4 regions of the Metabacillus sp. RB-C-LZQ-3-1 genome follow, and region 3 is predicted to be linked to each of the others. Evidence: riboswitches for the same ligand, from Rfam matches in the RefSeq annotation. Region 3 holds a riboswitch; each other region holds the start of a gene.

Region 1 (6,077 bases), on a different contig from region 3:
TGAGGTTTGGTCAAATCATCCGCATATTCTTCTTCTTGATGAACCAACGAATCATCTTGATTATCAAGGGATCCATTGGTTGATAGAGCAGCTTGATTCCTTCAAAGGTGCTGTAATCGTTATATCTCATGACCGTTACTTTTTAGATCAAACTGTTCAGCAAATATTTGACCTGGAAAACGGGAAGCTCACAGCCTATGAAGGAAATTATTCTGCCTTTTATGAGAAAAAGAAAAAAAATCGGGAAGTTCAATTACACCATTATCAAAATCAACAAAAAGATATTGCAAAAGTTGAAGGGCAAATGGAGCAATTACAACAGTGGGCAGGAAAAGCCCATCGAACAATGCGGGATCAAGAAGGAATGAAAGAATTCCATGGTGTTAAAGCAAAAAAAATCGACCGAGCAATAAAATCAAAAATGAAAAGATTAAATAACGAATTAGAAAAAAACAAGGTTGAAAAACCTACTGAGGATAAAAACATCGCCTTTCAATTTAAAGGAAACGAAAAAAGAGGCAAGCGAATCATCGAGGCAAAAGACCTTACTAAGAGATTTCCGAATAGAATGCTGTTTCATCAAAGTCATTTCTTTATAAAACATGGAGAAAAAATTGGAATCTATGGACCAAATGGTTCTGGGAAAACAACATTATTAAACATGTTTAGAGGTGAAGAATCGAGAACAGCTGGTAATCTAACTATTAGCCCCTCACTTAAAATCGCAAGCTTAAGCCAAGATGTTGCTGATATGGATATCTCACAGACCGGTTTAGAAGCGTTACAACTTTCAGATCGAGATCAGATATTGAAGGCAAGGACTATCCTCGCAAATATGGGTATGAACGCAAAAACGCTAAGTCAGTGTGTTGGAACTTTAAGTCTAGGAGAACGGACGAGAATTAAATTAACAAACATGCTTTTAAATGAATACGATATGCTGATTCTTGATGAACCGACGAATCATTTAGATTTAGCAAGCCGACATCAATTGGAAAAAACTTTGAAGGATTATTCTGGTACAATCCTCGTTGTTTCCCATGATGTCTATTTCCTCCAGCATGTTTGTGATAAGCTTCTTGTATTCGAAGATCAAAAAATTAAGCGGGTAGAAATGTCTATTGAAGAGTATGAAGAAAAACGTAGAACAGCTCAAGAATCCACCTCTTCAACTACACAAGAAATGGAAGAGGAATTATTACGTGTGAACACAGAAATATCTGCCATATTGGGTGAAATTAGTTTATTAACTCCTAATTCTGAGAAATATCATGTACTTGATCAAGCTTTCAAAAGCTTAACAAAGAAAAAACGAGAATTATTAAATAAAGCGGAGATCTAATTTCTCCGCTTTTTTATCCCACTCTTTGCGGCAGTAAAATCCCATTTCAAGCTTCTGAGTTGATAAGAAGGTAGGTGGGGGATAACTGCCCGTTATAAAAGTCCGATTGGTTCAACTAACTGTCAGTGGGGATGAAGAACCCCCACTGATGGAAGTTTCCCTTTATTATTATTTCGTTAATTCTTGTTCCTCTTGATATGGATGAGCCACCCATCCTTCTGTTTCAATAAACAAGCGTACAGCCACAACTTGGCGGTCTTCCATTAATGTAAAGAAATGTGGATTGCCTTCTGGTACAGAAATAACATCGCCAGCTTCTAATTCTACATCAAAGTATCCAGTTTGATCATCACCTTTAATAATGAAAATCCCATGTCCTGCTGTAATCGCACGAACTTCATCTTCAGTATGTGTATGAACATTTTCAAACTTCTTTAAAAGCTCTTCAAGATTAGGAGTTGCATCAGATAAAGCAACGATATCCCATGTTTTATAGCCTCTTCTTTCTGCTAAATCTTCAATTTCAGCTTTGTAGGTTGTTAGAATTTCAGATTTTTCCTCATCACTAAGAACAAACTTTTCAACTAAATGTGATGGGAGCTTGCTCATATCCCAGTGTTCATAAAGTACACCTTGTTTCTCTAAGAATGATGAAACCTGCTCTTGACCTTCAATTACTTCATTTGTGTTTCTAACTTTAATGACTGCCATTATTTTCTCCTCCAATTTATATTTGATTTTTGAATTTCTATCTAGCGATATGCCTTCAATGTCATTAGTTTCAAATGATAAGAAAATAAGAATTCGCTAGCCTCTAAATATTTCTTTGCCTCCAAAGCATCTCTTCCCCATACAGTAATTCCGTGATTACGAATGAGGACTGCTCCTGCATCCGCTTTAACAAATTCACTAAAATCACTTGCTAGTGTAGGGATATGGGCATGATTGTAAATAATCGGAATTGTAAACTCAGCATCTTCATCCCACAATCCGTAGGCTTTAATAATTTCTTGACCTTTAAATGTTATCTTTCCTTGATCTCCATAAAGTTCTGAAATCACATTGTTATCAACGGTATGAACATGAAGACTGCACCCGGCATTGGTTTTATTAAAGATTTCAACATGTAAAAGAGTTTCTGCTGATGGCTTTAAATGTGTGTTATTAACAGGCAGTCCCTTTCCATTGACTAGTAAAAAGTCTTCATTTGTCTCTTTTGTTTTATCCTTTCCACTTGCCGTTACAAGAAATGAAATAGGATCATCCTCCACTTTGATCGCCAAGTTACCACTTGTCCCTGGGAACCACTCTCTCTTTGCCAGCACTCTCTTAATGTCTGCTAATTCTCCCCATCGTTGCTCTAGTAAACTCACACACTTACCTCCTCTAGATGATCAAGAATGTCCATTACATCAAAAAATGTTGTAAACGACTGATGTGGCAACTGTAACTCTTTGCATTTTTCTAATAACAGATCTCTAGCAATCACAAAATCAGCTAATTTGGCGGCCTGTAAATCTGTAATTGAATCTCCAATAACAATTTTCTTTTGATTCGTATTTGTAAGCTGTCGAATGAGTGACGGCTTACAGCATCCACATTCATTCGTGCATTGTTCGTCACAACTGTTTGGCCATTCAATCTTGATTTGCTCATTTGAGAAATTAGCCACATTACAGTAAATCTGGTCTTCATTAACCAGACCTTGAAGTAGAGGATATACAAAAAAGTCAATTCCCCCACTAACAATATAAAGCGGGATATTGTTTTCCTTTGCGTATCGCACAAAATCTTGAAAACCTGGACGAATCTCAGCATGCTGAAGGATAAACTCCACAATTTGTGTTTTTGATGAAGAGGGAAGTAATTGAAACATCTTCCCAACTCCTTCTTTAATGGAGATCTCCTGTGAGAGAACTCCATTTTTAAGAGCATCCCATTCTGGTGGTGCAAACTCTTTCATGATCGCAATAATATTATCTGTCTCGGTAATTGTTCCGTCGAAGTCACAAATAATTACTTTGTCACTCATTTGCTCACCTCTTTGGCACCCCATAAATCAATGGCAAGCTTAAGATCTTCACTCTTTTCAGCTGCTTCTTTTAGTGTGATACCGGAAAGAGTGGCATCAATAGCAGCACGGAATGCTTGTCCTCCCCCAATTGCTCCATTTGGATGACCATGAACTCCGCCACCAGCATTAATGACTGAATTCACCCCAAAATCATTTACTAATATTGGAACTAATCCTGGATGAATACCAGCAGATGGAACCGGGAATGCTTGCTTAAATCCATCTTCATTTAAGCAGTTTTCGGCAATCCCAAGTGCTACATTTCGATCTAATGCAACACTTCCATATGGTGATGGGAATAAAGAGAAATCAGCACCAGACATACGAACTAGCTTCCCTAATAACAATGAGTTTGAGAATCCGTATAAGCTTGATGCTGTTGATGCACCACTAACTGCTGGATGCGCCATTATTGGGACAGCTATCTCTGGATCTTCCACTAAGCTTTGCATCACGTCTAAACCATATGCAAATACATTAAATAGCAATACACTGGCTCCGAGCTCAGTTGCTCTTTTCGCTTTTTCTTTTAAGTCAAAGGTTTTCCCTGTTAAGTTAACCGCATATAACGCTTTATGACCTGTTTCTTCAAATACTTGCCTCAATACTTCTTTACCAACTAAAATGCGGTTTTCAAAAGGTGTTAAAGGATTATCAAAAAGAATCTCATCGTCTTTTACTAAATCTACTCCACCTAAAATCTGCTGCTTTAATTGGTCCTTTAAATACGAAATATCTCTCCCGATGACACCCTTAAAAATACTCATTAAGAGTGGTCGATCGTTGACTCCAACTAATTCACGGATACCTGCTACACCGAATTTGGGTCCCGGAAAAGTTTTTTTCATCTCATCCGAAAACTCTAAATCAAGCAGCTTTACCTCACCATCAAGAGATAATTTACCGAAAACAGTCGTTAAGATTGCTGGCAGATCGTGGCTATAATTTAAGCTTGGATAAGCAATCTTGATTTCCCCTCTTGTAACAGGCTTTCCAAGATATCGGTTTGTTTTCTCACAGCTTTCTAGTTGACTGACTTCTAATACACGACCTTTATGTGCTTTTAATTGCTCTTGTTCAAGTAAAGGGAGTTCTGTCCAAGAGCCAACTGTTAGACCTAATGCAATACCCTCAGCTTTTTTGTGTAAATCACCTTTTGCATCGTGTACAAGATATGTAGCAATAACTTCACTCACTAAATAACCCTACTTTCTCAATACATATGACATTTTCTGAATCTTTCTATTTATCATACTAATTTTAACATCATTTATTTGCTAATGCATTTGATTCCTTTAGTCAATCTTGAACATTTCGTTTCAACATCGAGCCTTCTCTCTTAATTTAAGATCATGTTTAACTAAAGCGAAAAAAAAGCCCCTTTGAATAGATCAAAGGGGCTTTTTTACGCACATAAGTAATAAGCAATCTCCCTTATCTATCAGCATATGCTGCAAGAATTAGCACCGTGCTTAACAGGATGTCAAGTCGGTTGCCGGGCTTCATAGGGCTAGTCCCTCCACCTGCTCTTGATAAGAACGAAACGTTCATTTTTTGAAATTAATAAGAATTATGACAGATCACATATAGCATGTCAAGGCTAAAAGAATAAAGTAAGATACATGGTAAATTAGAAAATGTTTAATCGTTTTATTCTTTCAACTGCTTCTTTAAGTCTTACTTCTGTTGTTAATAATCCAACCCTAACATACCCTTCACCAAATTCTCCAAACCCAACACCAGGAGCTACGACAACATGAGCATTCTCAAGCAAATAATCTGAAAAAGCCTGTGAAGATTCAAATTGACTTGGGACTGGGAGCCATGCGAAAAATGATCCGGCTGGTGCAGTTACTTTCCACCCAATTTCATGACAAGCAGATATAAGTGCATTTCGTCTAGACTCGTACATAGCATTTAGTTCCTTAACGCATGTTTGCGGGCTTAAAAGTGCATGTGCAGCTGCTTCTTGGATTGCGCTAAATACACTCACATACATATGATCCTGTAACAAATTAAGTGCCTCTATTACAGACGGATTACCGACAGCAAACCCAATTCTCCAACCTGCCATATTATAGGTTTTTGAAAATGTGTAAATTTCAATTCCGACATCTTTTGCTCCATTCGTCTCCAAGAAGCTCACCGGCCTTTTTCCGTCAAATCCAATCGCGCCATACGCGAAATCATGAACAACACAAATATCGTGTTTTTCTGCAAACTGAACAGTCTCTTCAAAAAACTCTTCGGTTGCCGTTGCCCCAGTAGGATTATTCGGATAATTAATAAACATCAATTTCGCTTTATCGATCACTTCTTTTTGCAGGCTTCCGTAATCTGGTAAAAATTGATTTTCCTCTAATAATGGCATGAGTTCCATTTTTGCACGAGCTAATTCCACTCCAGACCAATAATCAGGATAACCAGGATCTGGTACAAGCACAACATCTCCTGGATTCAACAAACATTGCGGAACTTCTACTAGACCTGCTTTTCCTCCAAAGAGAATGGCTACTTCTGACTGTGGGTCAATATTAACTCCATATTCTCTTTTATAAAATGTAGCGACCGCTTCCTTCAAAAATGATTGGCCACGAAACGGTGAATATTTATGATAGTTTGGATTTTTTACTGCTTTTTCCATTGCTTCAACAATATGTC
Region 2 (6,077 bases), on a different contig from region 3:
AACTAGGTGCTACATATGTAATTAATGTATTAGAGCAAGATCCAAACGAAGAAATTGCGATCATTACAGGTGGAAAAGGTGTCGATGTTGCGTTTGAGACAGCAGGAAATCCAAAGGCATTGCAATCAGCTCTAAAATCTCTAAAAAGAGGTGGAAAGCTGGCAATTGTTGGATTACCTCCACAAGATGAAATTGCTCTTAATGTACCACTTATTGCTGACTATGAGTTGGATATTTTTGGAATATTTAGATATTCAAATACGTATGCTCAAGGGATAGAGTTTTTAGCTACTCAAAATTACAATTTAAATAGCTTAATTACGGATCGATACACTCTTGACCAAACAAAAGAGGCGATGGAGAGAGCTAGATTAAATAAAAAGGAAAGTCTAAAAGTAATCGTATATCCAAATGGTTTGTTAGAGGAATAATATTTTTAAGAAATAAGTTCTGAATGAATCTGGAGGACTGATGAGCAGCTATAGTCTTTATAAGCATGAACTACTCACAAATCACTATCATCCAACAGTAAATGCATATTATTTTAAGCAATGGGAAAGTCATTACATGGATTTTCATACTCATAATGAAGTAGAAATCATGTATGTGATTAGTGGTCAATGTGTTGTAGAAGCGGAACATGAAATGATTCAAATGAAAAAGGGAGACGTAATCTTATTAGATTCAAACGTTCCACATCGTTTGCTTGTTGAGAAAGGTAGTCCCTGTCGGATGTTGAACATCGAGTTTACTTTTGTTCCGAAAAACGGAAGCTTTCCATCGATTAAGGAGTTAACGGAACACTCCGTTATCTTAGATCGATTCTTACGATTAAAGCGGCCATATGTGGTGGTTAAAGATCCAAATGAGATTTATCATTCTTTAAAAAATTTAGTTTTAGAACTTGATAAAAGAGAATCCTCTCAAGAACCTATGATGTATTTATTATTTTGCCAGCTTTTAATACAACTTGCTAGAATGATTGTTCAAAAGGATGAAACTGATCGGTCCAAACAACATCTGCAATTTAATATATATGTGAAAAAAGCAGTTGATTATCTTCATCAAAATTATGATCGGGATATTCAAGTGAAAGATGTGGCCCTAGCGGTTAGCTTACATTCAGGATATCTACATCGTATATTTAAACAGCAAATGAATTGTACCATTATGGATTATTTAACTAAGTTAAGAATCCAAAAAGCTAAAATGCTATTAAAAGAAACAGAGATACCAGTGATCGAGATATCACAATATATTGGTGTTAATAGTCGTCAATATTTTAGTATGTTATTTAAAAAATACACTGGCCAAACTCCTAATGGATACAGAAAATTAGTGAAAAAATCGATAGAAAAATTTAATGGCTAAAAACAGGATAATCTGATAAATTGTCCTGTTTTTTATTTGATTAGTTCAGGTGGTGATTTTTAAATAAGTTAGGATTTTTGACACCTAATTTTAGAAGAAAGTTATAATCTTGCAAACGTAATCAATTAACTGTTGATAAAATGATTTTAAGAATGATGCAAGGGGGAGTAATCATACATGTCATTTAAAATTTCTTTTATCGGGGCAGGAAGTATTGGTTTTACTAGAGGACTTTTAAGGGATTTGTTAACTGTTCCTGAGTTTCAAGAAATTGAAGTATCATTTACAGATATTAATGCCTCAAATCTTAAAATGGTTACAGAGTTATGTCAAAGAGATATTGATGAAAATGGATTGGAAATTAATATTCACTCAACTACAAATCGCAGGGAAGCATTAAGAGGATCTAGATATATCTTTTCAGTAGTAAGAATCGGAGGACTCGAGGCATTTCGGCAAGATGTCGACATACCTCTAAAGTATGGAATTGATCAGTGTGTTGGAGATACATTGTGTGCCGGTGGAATTATGTATGGTCAACGTGGCATTGCAGAGATGTTAGAGATTTGTAAGGATATTAGAGAAGTAGCAGAGAAAGATTGTCTATTATTAAATTATGCCAATCCAATGGCTATGATAACCTGGGCCTGCAATACATATGGTGGTGTTCGGACAATCGGACTTTGTCATGGAGTTCAAGGAGGACATCGGCAAATTGCAGAAGCTTTAGGATATAAAAAAGAGGAAATTGATATTATTTGCGCTGGTATCAATCATCAGACTTGGTATATTAGTGTGAAACATAAGGGAGAGGATCTAACAGGTCAGATACTGGAGGCTTTTGAACAACATCCTGAGTTTAGTAAAACAGAAAAAGTGAGAATTGACATGCTAAAGAGATTTGGCTATTACTCTACTGAATCTAATGGACACTTAAGTGAATATGTCCCTTGGTATCGTAAACGCCCAGATGAGATAAATGAATGGATTGATTTAGGTTCATGGATAAACGGGGAAACAGGTGGATATTTACGTGTCTGCACAGAGGGAAGGAATTGGTTTGAATCAGATTTTCCGAATTGGATGAAGGAGCCTGCACTTACATATAAACAGGAAAACCGAAGTGAAGAGCATGGTTCATATATTATCGAAGGTCTTGAAACAGGAAGAGTTTATCGCGGGCATTTTAATGTTGTGAATAATGGAATTATTTCTAACCTTCCTGATGATGCGATTATTGAAGCACCAGGGTATGTCGATCGAAACGGAATAAATATGCCGCATGTAGGAGATCTTCCTCTTGGATGTGCTGCTGTTTGTAATGTAAGCATTTCCGTCCAGCGTTTAGCGGTAGAAGCTGCTGTTAAGGGAGATGATCTGCTTTTACGTCAAGCGATGATGATGGATCCGCTAGTTGGTGCAGTATGTAATCCGAAAGAAATATGGCAAATGACTGATGAAATGTTAGTTGCGCAGGAAAAATGGTTGCCTCAATATTCAAAAGCGATCTTGGAAGCAAAAAAACGTCTAAATACTCAACCTCGGATACCTACAAAGAATTATACAGGAGCAGCTCGGTTAAAAGTAAAAACGGTAGAAGAAATGGCTGAAAATAGAGAAGATGCAAACAAGAATGCGAGTGCAGCAGATAAAGCAAAGGTACGTCCCTCTTCGGTAGGAGAATTATAATCGTTCACCTGTTAGATCAATGATCTAGCAGGTTTTTTGCATTTAAACAACTGTAATTCTTAGATTTCTTTGTTTAATAAATTTAGTAATCTATCATCTTTCTTTGCCACATTATCCTACGAAAACACCCTACTTTAAAAATTCTTTTTGACAGTTTTCATTTCTCATGCTAAGATGACTATTAAATTCAAAACATAAATAATTATCTAAAAACTCTTATTCAGAGAGGTGGAGGGACTGGCCCGATGAAGCCCGGCAACCATTCAACGATAATTTGTTGAAAAGGTGCTAATTCCTGCAAAGTTATTGCTTTGACAGATAAGAGGGGATTTCAAGATGAAGACCTCTCTATTTATGATAAAGAGAGGTCTTTTTTGCTTTTAGAACATCATCTTAAAAATTACATATCAAATGTATCAGGTGCTGTGTGATTCGATCATAGCTTAAAAGGGAAGCCCGGTGAAAATCCGGCACGGTCCCGCCACTGTAATGAGGAGCAACTTATCAATTACCACTATTTCAAAATGGAATGGGAAGGGATAAGAAGCAATGAACCTAAGTCAGGAGACCTGCCTGTTATATGCGCTTGTACCTACGGATGTATAGGGAGGAGTGAGGAATACGTGTTGAGAAAGCCAGAATGTCTCAACTCTAGTTAGCTATGCGTATGAATCTCTCTTTTCTAATTTGAAAAGAGAGATTTTTTAGTTTGGGACAAAAAATAAAGATTAGAGGAGTGTAGGAAGATAATGACACAAATAAAAAGTTCAAACTTAGGCTATCCACGTATTGGGGAAAAACGCGAATGGAAAAAAGTGCTTGAACAATATTGGGCAGGCAATCTTGATCAAGACAAATTTTTAAAGCAAATGGAAGAGATCCGACTTCAACATCTTAAGAAGCAAAAAGAACAAGGAATTGATCTAATTCCAGTTGGTGATTTTAGTTTATATGATCATGTACTTGATACAGCAGTTATGTTTGGTCTAGTACCAAAGCGTTTTGATTATCATGGCGGACCTGTTTCAATCGAGACATATTTTGATATGGCAAGAGGGAATAAAGATGCGGTTGCTTGTGAAATGACAAAATGGTTTAACACAAATTATCATTACATTGTTCCGGAATTATATGATGTCGAACCTCAACTTGTTGAAAACCGTCCTCTCCAATATTATAAAGAAGCAAAACAAAAGCTTGAAATAGAAGGAAAACCAGTAATCTTAGGTCCTGTTACCTTTGTAAAGCTTTCAAAAGGATATAAGAAGTCTGAATTTCATTTATTGGTCAAAAAATTTGTCACAATTTATGCTGACATTTTACAGCAATTACAATCAGAAGGTGTAAGGTGGGTTCAAATCGATGAACCGATTTTATCTACAACTATTACGGACGTTGAAGTTGAACTATTCCAAGAAGTCTATCAACAGTTACATGAAGCAGCACCAAATGTAAAGGTGATTTTGCAAACATATTTTGACCGAATTGATTATTTTAAAGAGGTATGCTCTCTGCCAGTTCAGGGGATTGGGCTAGATTTCGTTCATGATGGAGGATATCATCTCTCTGCAATAAACCAATATGGTTTTCCTTCAGATAAGGTGTTAGCAGCAGGAGTGATCAATGGACGTAACATATGGAGATGCAATCTTGAAGAAAAGATTTCACTCATTACAGAATTATCGGAGTTTGTTTCAAGGGATCGTTTAATCTTACAACCATCATCAAGTTTGTTACATGTTCCAGTCACAGTAACTAATGAAGAAACACTAGATAAAGTTCTGAAAAATGCATTATCTTTTGCTGATGAAAAAATAAATGAAGTTGTTCTACTGACAAAAGGAATGAATCATGGAATTGAAACTGTACAAAAAGAGATCGACTCAAGCACATCAGCTATTCAAGCATTAAACAAATCAACATTTCGAAACAACGCAGAAGTTCAGGATGCTACAAGAAATATTCATTTATATAAAGCGGAGCGGAAAGCTGATTTTTCTGTTCGTCAGGAGATTCAAAAAAAGACTTTTCGATTACCCCTCCTTCCAACGACAACAATTGGTAGCTTCCCGCAGACAAAAGAAGTAAGAAACCATCGTCTAAAGTGGCGGAAAGGTGAGTTAACCGATGTGGAATATGAGGAATACATTAAAGCAGAGATTAAAAAATGGATCGAAATTCAGGAAGAACTGGACTTAGATGTTTTTGTCCATGGAGAATTCGAACGAACAGATATGGTGGAATACTTTGGTGAAAAGCTAGCTGGGTTTCAATTTACAAAATTTGGATGGGTGCAATCATATGGCTCACGATGTGTGAAACCCCCGCTTATCTACGGTGATGTAGATTTAAAGCAATCCATGACTGTTAAAGAAACTGTCTATGCCCAGTCATTAACATCAAAACCCGTTAAAGGAATGTTAACAGGACCTATTACGATTCTAAATTGGTCATTTGTCCGGGATGATATATCACGCTATGATGTGGCAAATCAAATTGCACTGGCGCTTAGAAAAGAGGTTGAAAGTCTCGAGGAGAATGGGATTCGAATGATCCAAGTTGATGAGCCAGCGATTAGAGAAGGGCTGCCATTAAAGCAAGAAAACTGGGAAAGTTATCTTAATGCAGCAGTATATGCATTTAAGCTTGCCACATCCTCAGTTCAAAATGATACACAAATTCATACACATATGTGTTATTCAAATTTCAAAGATATTATTGATGCAATTAAAGCACTTGATGCTGATGTCATTTCTATTGAAACTTCAAGGAGTCATGGGGAATTAATTCAAGCCTTTGAGGAAACTACATATAACAAAGGTATCGGGCTTGGTGTGTATGATATTCACAGTCCTCGCGTACCACAGGTTGAGGAATTAATAAAAAATATTGATCGTGCACTTCAAGTATTAGATCCGAAATTATTCTGGATTAACCCGGATTGTGGCTTAAAAACCCGAGGAATTGATGAAACGGTTGAAGCGCTAAAGGTGATGGTAGAAGCGGCAAAGCAATCG
Region 3 (6,077 bases):
TTCTAAATAACTCATTTGTTTCAGTATGACTTAGTGGTGCTGTTGGTTCATCCAAGATAAGGAATTTACATTTAGATGAAACAGTCCTAGCAATCAACACCATTTGCTTTTCGGCAAGTGTTAGTTCACTTACTAGTTTTTTAGATGAAACCTTTATATTCAAGCTAGTTAAAATCTCAGTTGCTTGTTGGTGTATTTGCTTCCAGCGAATCAATTGCCTCTTGCCCATTTCACTTACAGTTTTGGTAAGCATAATATTTTCCCCTACTGTTAGATAAGGGATAAGAGCTGTATCCACTTCCTGATGAACAATTTGGATACCATATGCTTGTGCATCCTTAGGGTTTTTGATAGACAGTTCTTTCTCATCTATCGAGATTTGTCCTGTGTAATGATCGTAAGCGCCTGATAAAACCTTCATTAGGGTTGATTTCCCCGCACCATTTGCTCCGATTAGTGCATGAGTTGTTCCGCTTTTCATCGTAAAGTTAACAGAATCCAGTGCTTTGACACCAGGAAATTCAATTGAAATGTCTGTCATTTTTAGTACTGACTTGCTCATTGTTATGCCTCCTTCCTATAGATCGTATATTTCGTTTTATTGGGATTATAAAATTGGAGGTTTAATAGAGGAAAAAGGAGAGAGGTGGACTTTAAAGGTTTAACCCTTACATCATCCATTCTCTCCACCTAAGGATATTACTTCTTATAATATTCTTTTAATGTTTTCATCCATTCTTCTTCAAATGCATCTGACTGACCCCAACCTTCCACAGTTTCAGCTAAATTCACCATATTAATTGGCTCATTTGATTGAAGTAAGGCGTCTTGTGAAATAAGTGAAGCTTTAAGATTATAACTATCAGGTGTTTTTTCACCTGCAAGCTTTTTCGCTAGAATTCTCAAATCAACTGCCCCGATCAGCTTCGGATCAACAGCAGCTGTGTATTTCCATGAGCTCGCTTCATTTTGCATTTCTTGAAGATCTGCATTTGAAACATCGATACCGTAAATTTTAATTTCATCTCTTCCAGCTTCTTTGATCGCACGTGCAGCACCAATTGCAAAGGCATCCCATGTTGCAAAAATAGCATCTATCTCACCTTTTGGATGCTTGTTAAGCATAGAAGCGACAGCGTTTTGAGTTTGAACAGATGTATCTGCAGATGCAATTCCAAAGCGCTCTACCTCTTTAATTTTCGGATTTTTTGCTAGAACATCTTGATAAACAGCATTTCTTCTTACCATTGGCGGGAATCCGTCAACCCAAAGGTATACGATATTCGCTTCACCATTTGTATCCTTTACTAATTGATCTAATGCTAATGTTGCAAGTGCTTCATCATCTTGAGATGTTAGTGTTACACCATTGATTTGTGATAACCCATCAATTGAATCAAACGTTACAACACTTTTCCCTGCATCAACTAATTTTTGAACCGCATTAATTGTTGCTTCGTCATCTCCATGAGAAATAATAAATCCATCATAATCCTCTTCAAGTCCTTGTGCGATAGCATCATGGAATTTCGCTGTGTCACCATTAGCAGTGAACACATCAACTTGGAAACCTAAAGCTTCCCCTTCTTCCTTCGCTCCTGCTAAAAATTGAGCTGTATGATCATCTCCACCAATTTTGCGGATCACTTTAATTTTTGCACCTTCACCATCTTTAAATCTTTCTGGTACATTATCTAGTGATACTTCAGGATTTCCTTTTGCTTTCGTAGATTCATTCGTTCCACTATTATTTGACGAACATCCTGAGATAAACACCGTTAATATCAATGTCAAAATAAAGAATGTGTTAAAAAGTTTCTTTTTCATCGTTTCATTGCTCCCCTCTTTTTTTAATGCGATTTACTTATGCCAGCACCCTATTTCTCTGTTTTTTGGGGCCTGGACAACAAAAAAACCTCTCTTAAGACAGAGAGGTTTCACCACAATAATAGGAGTCTCCTCTCTTATCTTTCAAAGCCATACAGCTTTGCAGGAATTAGCACCAATTCTATTAGAAAATAGAACGGTTGCCGGGCATCATCGGGCCAGTCCCTCTGCCACTCTTGATAAGAGATGTTTTATGCGATTAAGTAAAATAACAATACATATACTTTAATCTGGTATAGAATGAATGTCAACTATTTTTTGAATATTTATACTATCTTAATTGATTGTATATTTAGAAAAAATCACTTAAAGCTTATGTAGGCAAGCAGCTATGCCTGCCTATTAATCATTATTTTCTCTTTTGTGCTTTCATTTTGTTGTTCTCTAACTCAGCTGCATATTCTTCTTGAGATTTACCTTGTTTCTGACTTTCAGATTCAATTTTTCTGAATTTATTATCGTTTCTATTTGGCATACTCTCACCTCCCGCCAGACTGTGTTATTTTGTACTATACTAAAAGTGATATACACTAACTTTTACATTTTAATTGGCCCCTTTCCTAAATACTGTTGTTTAGGAGCTATTTCAAAAACAAAAAACTACTTGTTGATTTGAGCGGAAGGTGCGAGACTTCTGTTAGAAATGCGGAAGCGCCTTGATCAGCCCCGACAAGCATAAGATGATTTAGAATAGAAGGCGTTCTTTGCCTTCAATTCTAAATTGGCTAGACACTAGAGGGTTAGGCGCTGGCAAGATCCTGTGCTTCGGAGCAAGACAAGGGAGTAGGGACAGGTGAGACCCCACAGGCGCTAAGCGTCGAGGAGAATCACCACCAGCCCCGCGGAAAGCGAGCATCCTGTAGCGCGAATCAACCACCTCTATACTTATTACATAACAACAAAGTCTGTGACAACTAGCCAATTATTAAGAATTCTTGTATACAGATTGCTTCATGATGCAAATATATATACTATTACAAATAAATAGCCCAAGTAAATTAACCTTTTTATCATCTATTGGTATAATGAAAGATAGAGTTAATTCTTACATACAAAAGAAAGGTTTGATCTGATTTGGAACACAATTCCTCAAACTTTATTAAAAGCATTATTAAAGAGGATCTTGAGACAGGAAAACGAGACTACGTGTACACTCGATTCCCGCCGGAACCAAATGGGTACCTCCATATTGGTCATGCAAAATCCATTGTGATTAACTTTGGTCTAGCAGATGAATTTAATGGAAAAACAAATTTACGATTTGATGATACAAATCCATTAAAAGAAGATACAGAGTTCGTTGAATCCATTAAAGAAGATGTAGCTTGGCTTGGCTACGAATGGGACGGATTATTCTTTGCTTCCGATTATTTTGAAGAAATGTACAATCGTGCTGTTCTCCTTATTAAAAAGGGAAAGGCTTATGTGGATGATTTAACAGCAGACGAAATGAGAGAATATCGCGGTACCTTGACTGAGCCTGGTAAGGAAAGTCCATACCGTAATCGATCTATCGAGGAAAACCTGGACCTATTTGAGCGCATGCGCAATGGTGAATTCGGTAATGGTGAAAAAGTTCTTCGTGCAAAAATTGATATGTCATCACCAAACATTAATTTACGTGACCCTGTCATCTACCGAGTTTCACATACATCTCATCATAATACCGGAGATAAATGGTGTATCTACCCAATGTATGCTTTTGCTCATCCATTAGAGGATGCCATCGAAGGAATTACACATTCTTTATGTACAACAGAGTTCGAAGACCAACGTCCATTATACAACTGGGTCATTGAAGAATGTGAAATGGAACATAAACCACAACAAATTGAATTTGGGCGCTTAGGTATCACAAACACGGTGATGAGTAAGCGTAAATTAAAACAGCTGGTTGAAGAAAACTATGTCGATGGCTGGGATGACCCTCGTATGCCTACGATTTCCGGGCTACGTCGAAAAGGATATACTCCAAAAGCGATTCGTGAGTTTGTAAAGGAGACAGGTGTTTCAAAAGGCTTTGCTACTGTTGATGAAGCGATGCTTGAACATTTTGTACGTGAAGATTTAAAACTTCAAGCTCCTCGAACAATGGGAATCTTGAAGCCTTTAAAAGTGGTCATTACCAACTATCCGGAAGATCAAGTTGAAATGCTTGATGCAGAGATTAACCCTGAAGTTCCTGAAATGGGGACACGTCAAATTCCATTCTCACGTGAAATTTATATTGAACAAGAGGACTTCATGGAAAATCCACCTAAGAAATACTTCCGTCTGTTCCCTGGAAATGAAGTGCGTTTAAAGCATGCTTATTTCATTAAATGTGAAGACGTGATTAAAGATGAAAATGGCAATATCATTGAGATTCATTGTACCTACGACCCTGAAACAAAAAGTGGAACAGGCTTTACAGGCCGTAAAGTAAAAGGGACCATCCACTGGGTTGATGCAAAACATGCACTTCCAGCAGAATTTCGCTTATACGAGCCACTCATTCTTGATAAACAAGAGCATGAAGAAGCTGGGGATGAAGAAGAATCTTCTGAAGAAAAAACATTCCTAGATTATGTAAACGAAAACTCACTTGAAATTTTACAAGGGTTTATAGAGCCGAACATGAAAGATATTAAACCACAGGATAAATTCCAATTTTTCCGCCACGGTTACTTTAATGTTGATCCAAAGCATACAACAGAGGAAAAAGCCGTTTTTAATCGAATTGTATCGCTCAAAAGTTCATTTAAGTTAAAATAAAGTACAAAAGCGGAAGCGCCTTGATCAGACCCGACAAGCATAAGACGATTTAGAATAGAAGGCGTTCTTTGCCTTCAATTCAAATTGGCTTATGACCTCGAGGCAGTTTAGAATCGCGACGTCCTGCCGCAACAACTGCACTCGCACGTCCTTGTGCTTCGGGGCTAGGCGTTGGAGCTGGATGCCGAGCACTTATCCATAGTACAAGATTTTTATAAACTCCTAAGCAGTAAGCACAAGCGTCGATGTTGACTTATCGTAAGGAGGAGTGTGAAGTTCACTAGTTGCTGGGCGCTGGCAGCAAAAATACACGTCGTCAATCTCCATGACTGCACTTGCACGTCATGTGCTTCGGAGCTAGACACCAACACTCTGTGAAACGTTATATTTTCTTAACGTATAAAAAAAGATGACCACAAGGTCATCTTTTTTATGATAATGGCAGCTCTATGACAAAGGTTGTCCCTTCTCCAGACGTCTCATGGATCCTAATACTCCCATTATGGTTCTCAACAATTCTTTTTACAATCATTAATCCTAATCCTGTTCCATCTTCCTTTGAACTCGTGAATGGCTCAAAGATCTTTTCCCGTATATTTACTGGAATCCCAGGACCATTGTCATTTATATAAATCTGAAAATATCCATTCTTTATTTGTGAGTAAATATGTATTTCACCCTTACAACCCACTGCTTCAATACTGTTACGAATAAGATTGTGAAATACTTGCTTGATTTGTTTTTGGTCAATTGAAATCGGCGTACGATCCATATTAATGTTGATGTTAACATGATCAGAAGAGTCACTAATTAATGGTAAAATCTCTTCTAAAACGTCTTGGAGACATGTATCTTTTTTTATAGGTGTCCCAGGTTTTGATAAAAGCAACATTTCTTCAATAATACTGTTGATTCGTTCAAGTTCTTTCAACAGCAGCGGCAAATGATATTGGCTTTTCTCGTTATCATCTAATGATTGATTCATCAATGATAAGAAGCCTTGAACAACAGCTAAAGGATTACGAATTTCATGTGCAGCACCCGCAGCCATTTCACCAACAATGGCTAACTTCTCAGATTGATGTATTCTTTTCTCTAACTCTTCTGTCTCTGTAATATCAATAAAATTAAGGATTCTCCCAATAACCTGACACTGATGATTGTGCATTTCAGTTTGTGAAACTAATAGCACCTTGTTTCCTTTACTTGTTTTATACGTTATTTTCCTATGTTTAAAGTTTGAATGAACGGTAAGGATACTCCAGAAATGTTCATTATCAGCATCACTCTGTTCAGTGACAAGCTTGTTTATTTGGTCCTCATTATATTGCAAAATGTCTTTAGCCACCCGGTTAATTTTAAGATCAGACAAATCATCATTCATTATAATAATGCCAATAGGTAATGAATTTACAATTTGTTCACGATACATTTTA
Region 4 (6,077 bases), on a different contig from region 3:
CCTTGTGGGACTTGGCGGCGGAATTATCATTGTTCCGGCTTTATTATATATCGGAAATTATACAAGCCTTTTACCTCCAATAACACCACAGTTTGCGGTTGGAACTTCCATTATCATTTTAATTGTGACAGGTCTTTCTTCAACAATTGCGTACATGAGGCAAAAAGCGGTCTATTTTAAAGCAGGGTTGATCTTTTTTATTGGCAGTGGGCCTGGAGCTTATGTAGGAGCTCTTGTAAATAAAGCAATCGAACTGAATCTTTTTTACATATGCTTTGGTCTATTTATCATCCTCATTTCTATTCTGTTAAGTATTCAAAAATATTTGGAGCCTAAATCAAAGCAACTAGGTTCTGTACAAAATTTTGAAGATGAACATGATGTCCATCATGCATTATATTTTCACCCTATTTTAGCGGTTGTGATCGCTTTTTTTGTTGGGATATTGTCTGGTTTATTTGGAATAGGAGGAGGTTCCCTTATGGTACCAGCAATGCTGCTATTTTTCCGATTCCCAGCTTCAGTTGCAGTAGCTACTTCAATGTTTATGGTGTTTTTATCATCGATTATTGGTTCGATTGCACATATTCAACTTGGTAATGTCGAGTGGCCATGGGTATTGGGATTGGCACCAGGAGCTTGGATTGGTGCTAAGCTTGGGGCTTATGTCAATCGTCGACTCAAAGATGGAACAATTATTTTGATCTTAAGATTGATTTTAGTTGTGGTAGGGATCCGGTTGATTTTTCAAGGGGTATAAATATTGTAAGTTTTTAAATTCCTTTAGGGCTTATCCTTAAAGGATTTTTTAATATCAATACAAAACATCACAAAAATAGATAAATACTATTAAGAACGGACAGACTATAAAATAATAATTTACATATGAAAATGAAAAACCTCAGTTAAAGCTTTAGTAGGAGGGAAAAAAGTGAAGGTAGGTTTAATCGGTTTAGGTAAGATGGGTTTAAATATTAGTAAAAATTTAATTGACCACGGCCATGAAGTTGTTGCGTTTGATATTAATGAACAAGCCGTTGATGAGATTAAACAATATGGAGCTCAAGGTACATCTAATTTAGAAGAACTAGTACAATCACTTGATAGCCCTAGAATTGTATGGTTCATGGTCCCACATAATGTTGTTGATCAGGTTATTAATGACTTGAAACCACTGCTCTCAAGCGGGGATATCGTCATTGAAGCGGGAAATTCCCATTATAAAGAGTCAATGCGTCGATATGATGAGTTTAAAGAAGTAGGTGTTAGCTACCTGGATTGTGGGACGTCAGGCGGAATGGAAGGCGCTCGAAATGGAGCAAACTATATGATCGGCGGGGACAAGGATGCCTGGGAAATTGTTGAACCAATCTTCCGTGACACCGCAGTTGAAAAAGGATATTTATATACAGGAAAATCAGGTAGCGGCCATTTCTTAAAAATGGTTCACAATGGTATTGAATACGGTATGATGGCAGCGATTGGGGAAGGATTCGAGGTCCTTGAAAAAAGTCAATTTGATTATGACTATGAGAAAGTCGCAAGAGTATGGAGTAATGGCTCTGTCATTCGATCATGGTTAATGGAACTAACCGAAAATGCATTCTCGAAAGATGCTAAATTAGATGAAATAAAAGGGGTTATGCACTCTTCCGGTGAAGGAAAATGGACTGTAGAGGAGGCCCTCGATCTTCAAACAGCAACACCTGTTATTGCACTATCATTAATGATGAGATATCGCTCTCTGGAAGCAGATACGTTTACTGGTAAGGTGGTTGCAGCATTAAGGAATGAGTTTGGCGGACATGCAGTGGAAAAAAAGAAGTAATAAAAATGAGAAACATTCAAATCCCGGTATACCAACGTAATGGTATACCTTTTTTTAATACTTTGCATTTACCCTATGGTCATACTTCTCCCTTATACGTTTTATATCTTCTCTTGGCGGGAGGCCGAACATACGGGAATATTCACGGCTGAACTGTGATGGACTTTCGTAACCTACTCGAAATGCGACATCAGCAGCATCTTTTGACTCGGATAATAATAGGCGTCTTGCTTCCTGTAGTCTTAGTTGCTATTGGAATTGAATCGGTCTCATAGCAGTGATCTCTTTAAAGTGCCTATGTAACGAAGAAACACTCATATTTGCTAATTCGGCAAGTTCCTCAATTCGAAGAGAGCGGTCAAAGTTATTCATGATATGGTTAATAATGTCTCTGATACGAGAGGTTTCGCTTCCTAATAAATGGTTGATGATTTATAAAAGTGGTTGGACGGAAAAATATTAGTATGGAAAAATTAACCTCAAATGTTTGACAATTTACTTTTATAAGGTGTATAGTGATTATATTAACTTAATAGTTTGATAATTTCTTATCAAGAGAGGTGGAGGGACTGGCCCTTTGAAGCCTCGGCAGCGGACTTTTATAAGGTACTGTGCCAATTCCAGTAGCATTTTGCTAGAGATAAGAAGAGATAGGTATATTGTTGTTGGTGATCCCCTCTTCTTATTTTAGAAGAGGGGTTTTTGATTTTTTTTGAGGGATGTTATTCTCTACAGTTAAATCGATAGGGTGTTAATCTATCTTTTTTTCCTAGTTTACATAGATGGATAGGTTAACGATATACATAAGAAGGTTATGCTGTAGGTATTAATTTCAACTATATTTTAAGGGAGAGAGATTTATTATGACAAAAACATTAGTAAAAGCTCCATTTAGAGCAGACCATGTAGGAAGTTTATTACGTCCAGAGAGAATTCATAGGGCAAGAAAGGAATTTCATGAGGGGATTCTTTCTGCTCAACAATTACACGATATTGAAACAGAGGAAATCAAAAAAGTAGTAGACAAGCAAATCGAAGTAGGATTAAAAGCAGTTACGGATGGTGAGTTTCGACGCAGATTTTGGCATACAGACTTTTTAGAGCATCTATATGGTGTCGAGGGCTATGTGCCAAGCCATGGATTTAAATTTAATGGTGAAGAAACGGAAAGATACGATGTTCGTGTTATTGGGAAAATTTCATTTAACCCGGATCATCCACATATTAAGGAGTTTATTGAATTTAAAGAAATCGTAGGGGACCGTGCAGTTGCAAAACAAACAATTCCTAGTCCAAATCAGTTATTTAATGCCGGTATCCGTAATCTGGACATTTATCCAGACATTGAAGATTACACAAATGATGTCATTCAAACATACCGTGATGCAATTAAAGCATTTTATGATGCCGGCTGTCGTTACTTACAGTTAGACGATGTGTACATTGCTGGTCTGAATGCACCTGAAATTCCATTCAATGATAGCGGCTATTCACGTGAAGAATTAATTGATTTAGCATTACGTGTTGTAAATGGAGTTTTAGAAGATAAACCAGAAGATCTCGTTATCACAACTCATCTTTGCCGTGGTAATTACCGTTCAACCTGGGCATTTGAAGGCAGCTACGCTAAAATCGCTCCAACATTATTTGCCAAGGAAAAGGTAAACGGATTTTTCTTAGAATATGATGATGATCGTTCAGGAGATTTCAAGCCTTTAGAACACATCCCAAATGGAGGACCTCAAGTCGTTCTTGGTGTTTTCACATCGAAATATGGTAAGTTAGAGGATAAAGAAAACATTAAAGCTCGTGTAGAAGAAGCAACAAAATATGTACCATTAGAGCAATTATGTATTAGTCCACAATGTGGCTTTGCTTCTACTCATCATGGAAATATCCTAACAGAAGAAGAGCAATGGGAAAAGTTAAAGTATATCGTAGATATTTCCAAAGAGATTTGGGGATAATAAAGAAAGCGAACATCACCACTCGATGTTCGCTTTCTTTATTATGATTCAATTTTATAGTAATATTAAAAGCTATTTAGAACTTACATATAATCATAAACAGAATCTTCAAAATAGAGCCAGTGATAATATTCAATTTGTGCATCTGACATTTCTGAAATTTGTTTTTCACTGAATTTTTGTTTGTCTAATAAATTTTTCACTTTTGAATCTCTGGCTACTTTGCTCATTTTAAATCCTCCTTATGTATGAAAACCAAGAATAAATCTATTGTTGTAAACGCTTTCTTTAACTTCTTGATTTTATTATATATCTCAAATTGAGATAAAACAAATATCAATTTGATATGATTTTTCGAAAACTAATATAGAATTGTTATTTATCGTTAAAGACAACTGTGGATATATTAAAAAAACTTGTCTTTCGGTAAAAAATAATGGCGATTTTATGGTCATATAAAAAATCGCCTTTGGCTTTTTACCAAGGCGAATTTTGATAAATTCTCTCCAATTAATAAAACAATCATTTCATCCCATAAAGTCCATATTTAATAAGATCATTAATGATTTCAGCCATTTCCTTTGGTGATTTATCCATTCCATTGTTAAGCCATGTCTTGGTTGCATAAATGCTCCCGCTTATAATGAATGTGCTTAAATACTCAGAGAGATCGTCACTCATATGTTTATCAGTTTTAAAGTTTTTCATAAAGAAATCCTGGGCAAAAATCATTACTTTCTTTTGAAATGTCGTGTCTATATTTTCGTTGAGGAGAGTTTGGCATACTTCATGCTTAGAAGCGAAGTATTCTAACAACTTTTCGATCATCTGGCGATCATCTTCATCTTTTTCAAAGTTACATTGGCTTAGATAGCCGGTCATATCGTTAATAATTTCGTTTTCGATTTTGTCAAGAAGATCAAATTGATCGGTGTAATGGGAATAAAACGTAGATCGATTAATATCAGCTTGTTCACAAATCTCCTTAACTGTAATGGTAGAAATCTGCTTTTCCTTTAGATGCTTCATAAGACTATCCTTTAAGACCATTTGCGTATATTTTTTACGACGATCTAGCTTTGAAGCAGACATAGTCATCACCTTTTTCATTTGCGATTTCCAACACTTTTCATGAATGTGTTGTTCAAATAACGGATGTATCTAAACTGATTGTTGAATAGCCAACACCGTGTCAATATAATGATAGAGTGAACAAGAAAATATAGCAAGAGAGGGTGGAAATTTATAAATATCACAACACATATTATTAAACACAAAAAAGCAGTTGTTATCACTTTCATGATCCTTAGTATCATCTGCTCTCTAGCAACATTAACTGTATCGGTAAACTATGATATGACAGATTACTTGCCAGAGGATGCTCAGTCAACAATCGCGATGGAGATTATGGAGGAAGAGTTTGAGGGAAGTGTTCCGACGAATCGGGTCATGATCAATGATGTGACCATCCAGGAAGCTCTTGCTTTTAAAAAGGAACTGGCAGCCATAGATGGTGTATCAGATGTTACATGGTTAGATGACGCGATTGATATAAAAGCTCCACTCGAAATGGCTGATGAAGAGGTTGTTGAAACCTATTATAAGGATGGTAAAGCGTTATTTTCGTTCAGCATTCGTGATGGGGATGAAGTAGCGATTACCGATGAAATTTATGACCTTATTGGTGAAGAAAACGCTATGGCAGGGGAATCTCTTAATACGGCTACACAACAAAAAATGGCTGGAACAGAATCAATGTATGCAGCGGCTTTATTAGTTCCGATTATTATCATTATTTTAGTTGTTTCCACAACTTCCTGGGTTGAACCATTATTATTTTTAACGGCCATCGGTGTATCAATCTTAATTAATATGGGTACGAATATCTTTCTTGGTGAAGTTTCTTTTGTCACTCAATCGGTTGCCCCAATCTTGCAGCTTGCTGTATCACTTGATTATGCTATTTTCCTGCTTCATAGTTTTTCAGATTATCGAAAGAGAATAGCTGATCCTCAAGAAGCAATGCAGCTTGCAATGAAGAAATCTTTTTCTGCGATCACGGCTAGTGCGTCAACCACATTTTTTGGGTTTATTGCATTATCCTTTATGAACTTTGAAATTGGTTCTGATTTAGGGATCAACCTAGTAAAAGGGATTTTGCTTAGCTTTATAAGTGTAATGGTCTTCTTACCTGCACTTACTCTATTGTTTTATAAATGGATAGATAAAACCCAGCATAAGCCACTACTTCCTGGCGTAAAGAACAAAGGAAATGCTGTGAT

What was found. A riboswitch is a leader RNA that binds a small molecule or an ion and turns the genes downstream of it on or off. The one in region 3 is predicted to bind S-adenosylmethionine.
Region 1: it holds a riboswitch for S-adenosylmethionine, as region 3 does, so the genes downstream of both, mtnW (2,3-diketo-5-methylthiopentyl-1-phosphate enolase) here and AC4GZ8_RS16385 (sugar ABC transporter substrate-binding protein) in region 3, are expected to answer to the same signal.
Region 2: it holds a riboswitch for S-adenosylmethionine, as region 3 does, so the genes downstream of both, metE (5-methyltetrahydropteroyltriglutamate--homocysteine S-methyltransferase) here and AC4GZ8_RS16385 (sugar ABC transporter substrate-binding protein) in region 3, are expected to answer to the same signal.
Region 4: it holds a riboswitch for S-adenosylmethionine, as region 3 does, so the genes downstream of both, AC4GZ8_RS02115 (5-methyltetrahydropteroyltriglutamate--homocysteine S-methyltransferase) here and AC4GZ8_RS16385 (sugar ABC transporter substrate-binding protein) in region 3, are expected to answer to the same signal.

What each region holds. Positions count from the first base shown of each region.
Region 1 covers NZ_JBZFLI010000006.1:168,055-174,131, reverse strand. The annotation lists gene abc-f (ribosomal protection-like ABC-F family protein) at 1-1,342, shown strand, start outside; gene AC4GZ8_RS11890 (1,2-dihydroxy-3-keto-5-methylthiopentene dioxygenase) at 1,511-2,053, opposite strand; gene AC4GZ8_RS11885 (methylthioribulose 1-phosphate dehydratase) at 2,095-2,715, opposite strand; gene AC4GZ8_RS11880 (2-hydroxy-3-keto-5-methylthiopentenyl-1-phosphate phosphatase) at 2,712-3,374, opposite strand; gene mtnW (2,3-diketo-5-methylthiopentyl-1-phosphate enolase) at 3,371-4,612, opposite strand; SAM riboswitch class I at 4,848-4,955, opposite strand; gene AC4GZ8_RS11870 (pyridoxal phosphate-dependent aminotransferase) at 5,047-6,077, opposite strand, start outside.
Region 2 covers NZ_JBZFLI010000002.1:141,602-147,678, forward strand. The annotation lists gene AC4GZ8_RS04080 (NAD(P)-dependent alcohol dehydrogenase) at 1-431, shown strand, start outside; gene AC4GZ8_RS04085 (AraC family transcriptional regulator) at 472-1,371, shown strand; gene AC4GZ8_RS04090 (alpha-glucosidase/alpha-galactosidase) at 1,549-3,060, shown strand; SAM riboswitch class I at 3,274-3,385, shown strand; cobalamin riboswitch at 3,462-3,651, shown strand; gene metE (5-methyltetrahydropteroyltriglutamate--homocysteine S-methyltransferase) at 3,810-6,077, shown strand, end outside.
Region 3 covers NZ_JBZFLI010000010.1:97,027-103,103, reverse strand. The annotation lists gene AC4GZ8_RS16390 (sugar ABC transporter ATP-binding protein) at 1-562, opposite strand, end outside; gene AC4GZ8_RS16385 (sugar ABC transporter substrate-binding protein) at 700-1,827, opposite strand; SAM riboswitch class I at 1,962-2,073, opposite strand; gene AC4GZ8_RS16380 (hypothetical protein) at 2,237-2,362, opposite strand; gene AC4GZ8_RS16375 (glutamine--tRNA ligase/YqeY domain fusion protein) at 2,962-4,641, shown strand; gene AC4GZ8_RS16370 (sensor histidine kinase) at 5,072-6,077, opposite strand, start outside.
Region 4 covers NZ_JBZFLI010000001.1:380,050-386,126, forward strand. The annotation lists gene AC4GZ8_RS02100 (sulfite exporter TauE/SafE family protein) at 1-760, shown strand, start outside; gene gnd (phosphogluconate dehydrogenase (NAD(+)-dependent, decarboxylating)) at 932-1,828, shown strand; partial or broken gene AC4GZ8_RS02110 (helix-turn-helix domain-containing protein) at 1,883-2,242, opposite strand; SAM riboswitch class I at 2,374-2,475, shown strand; gene AC4GZ8_RS02115 (5-methyltetrahydropteroyltriglutamate--homocysteine S-methyltransferase) at 2,692-3,795, shown strand; gene AC4GZ8_RS02120 (BH0509 family protein) at 3,879-4,025, opposite strand; gene AC4GZ8_RS02125 (TetR/AcrR family transcriptional regulator) at 4,318-4,905, opposite strand; gene AC4GZ8_RS02130 (efflux RND transporter permease subunit) at 5,095-6,077, shown strand, end outside.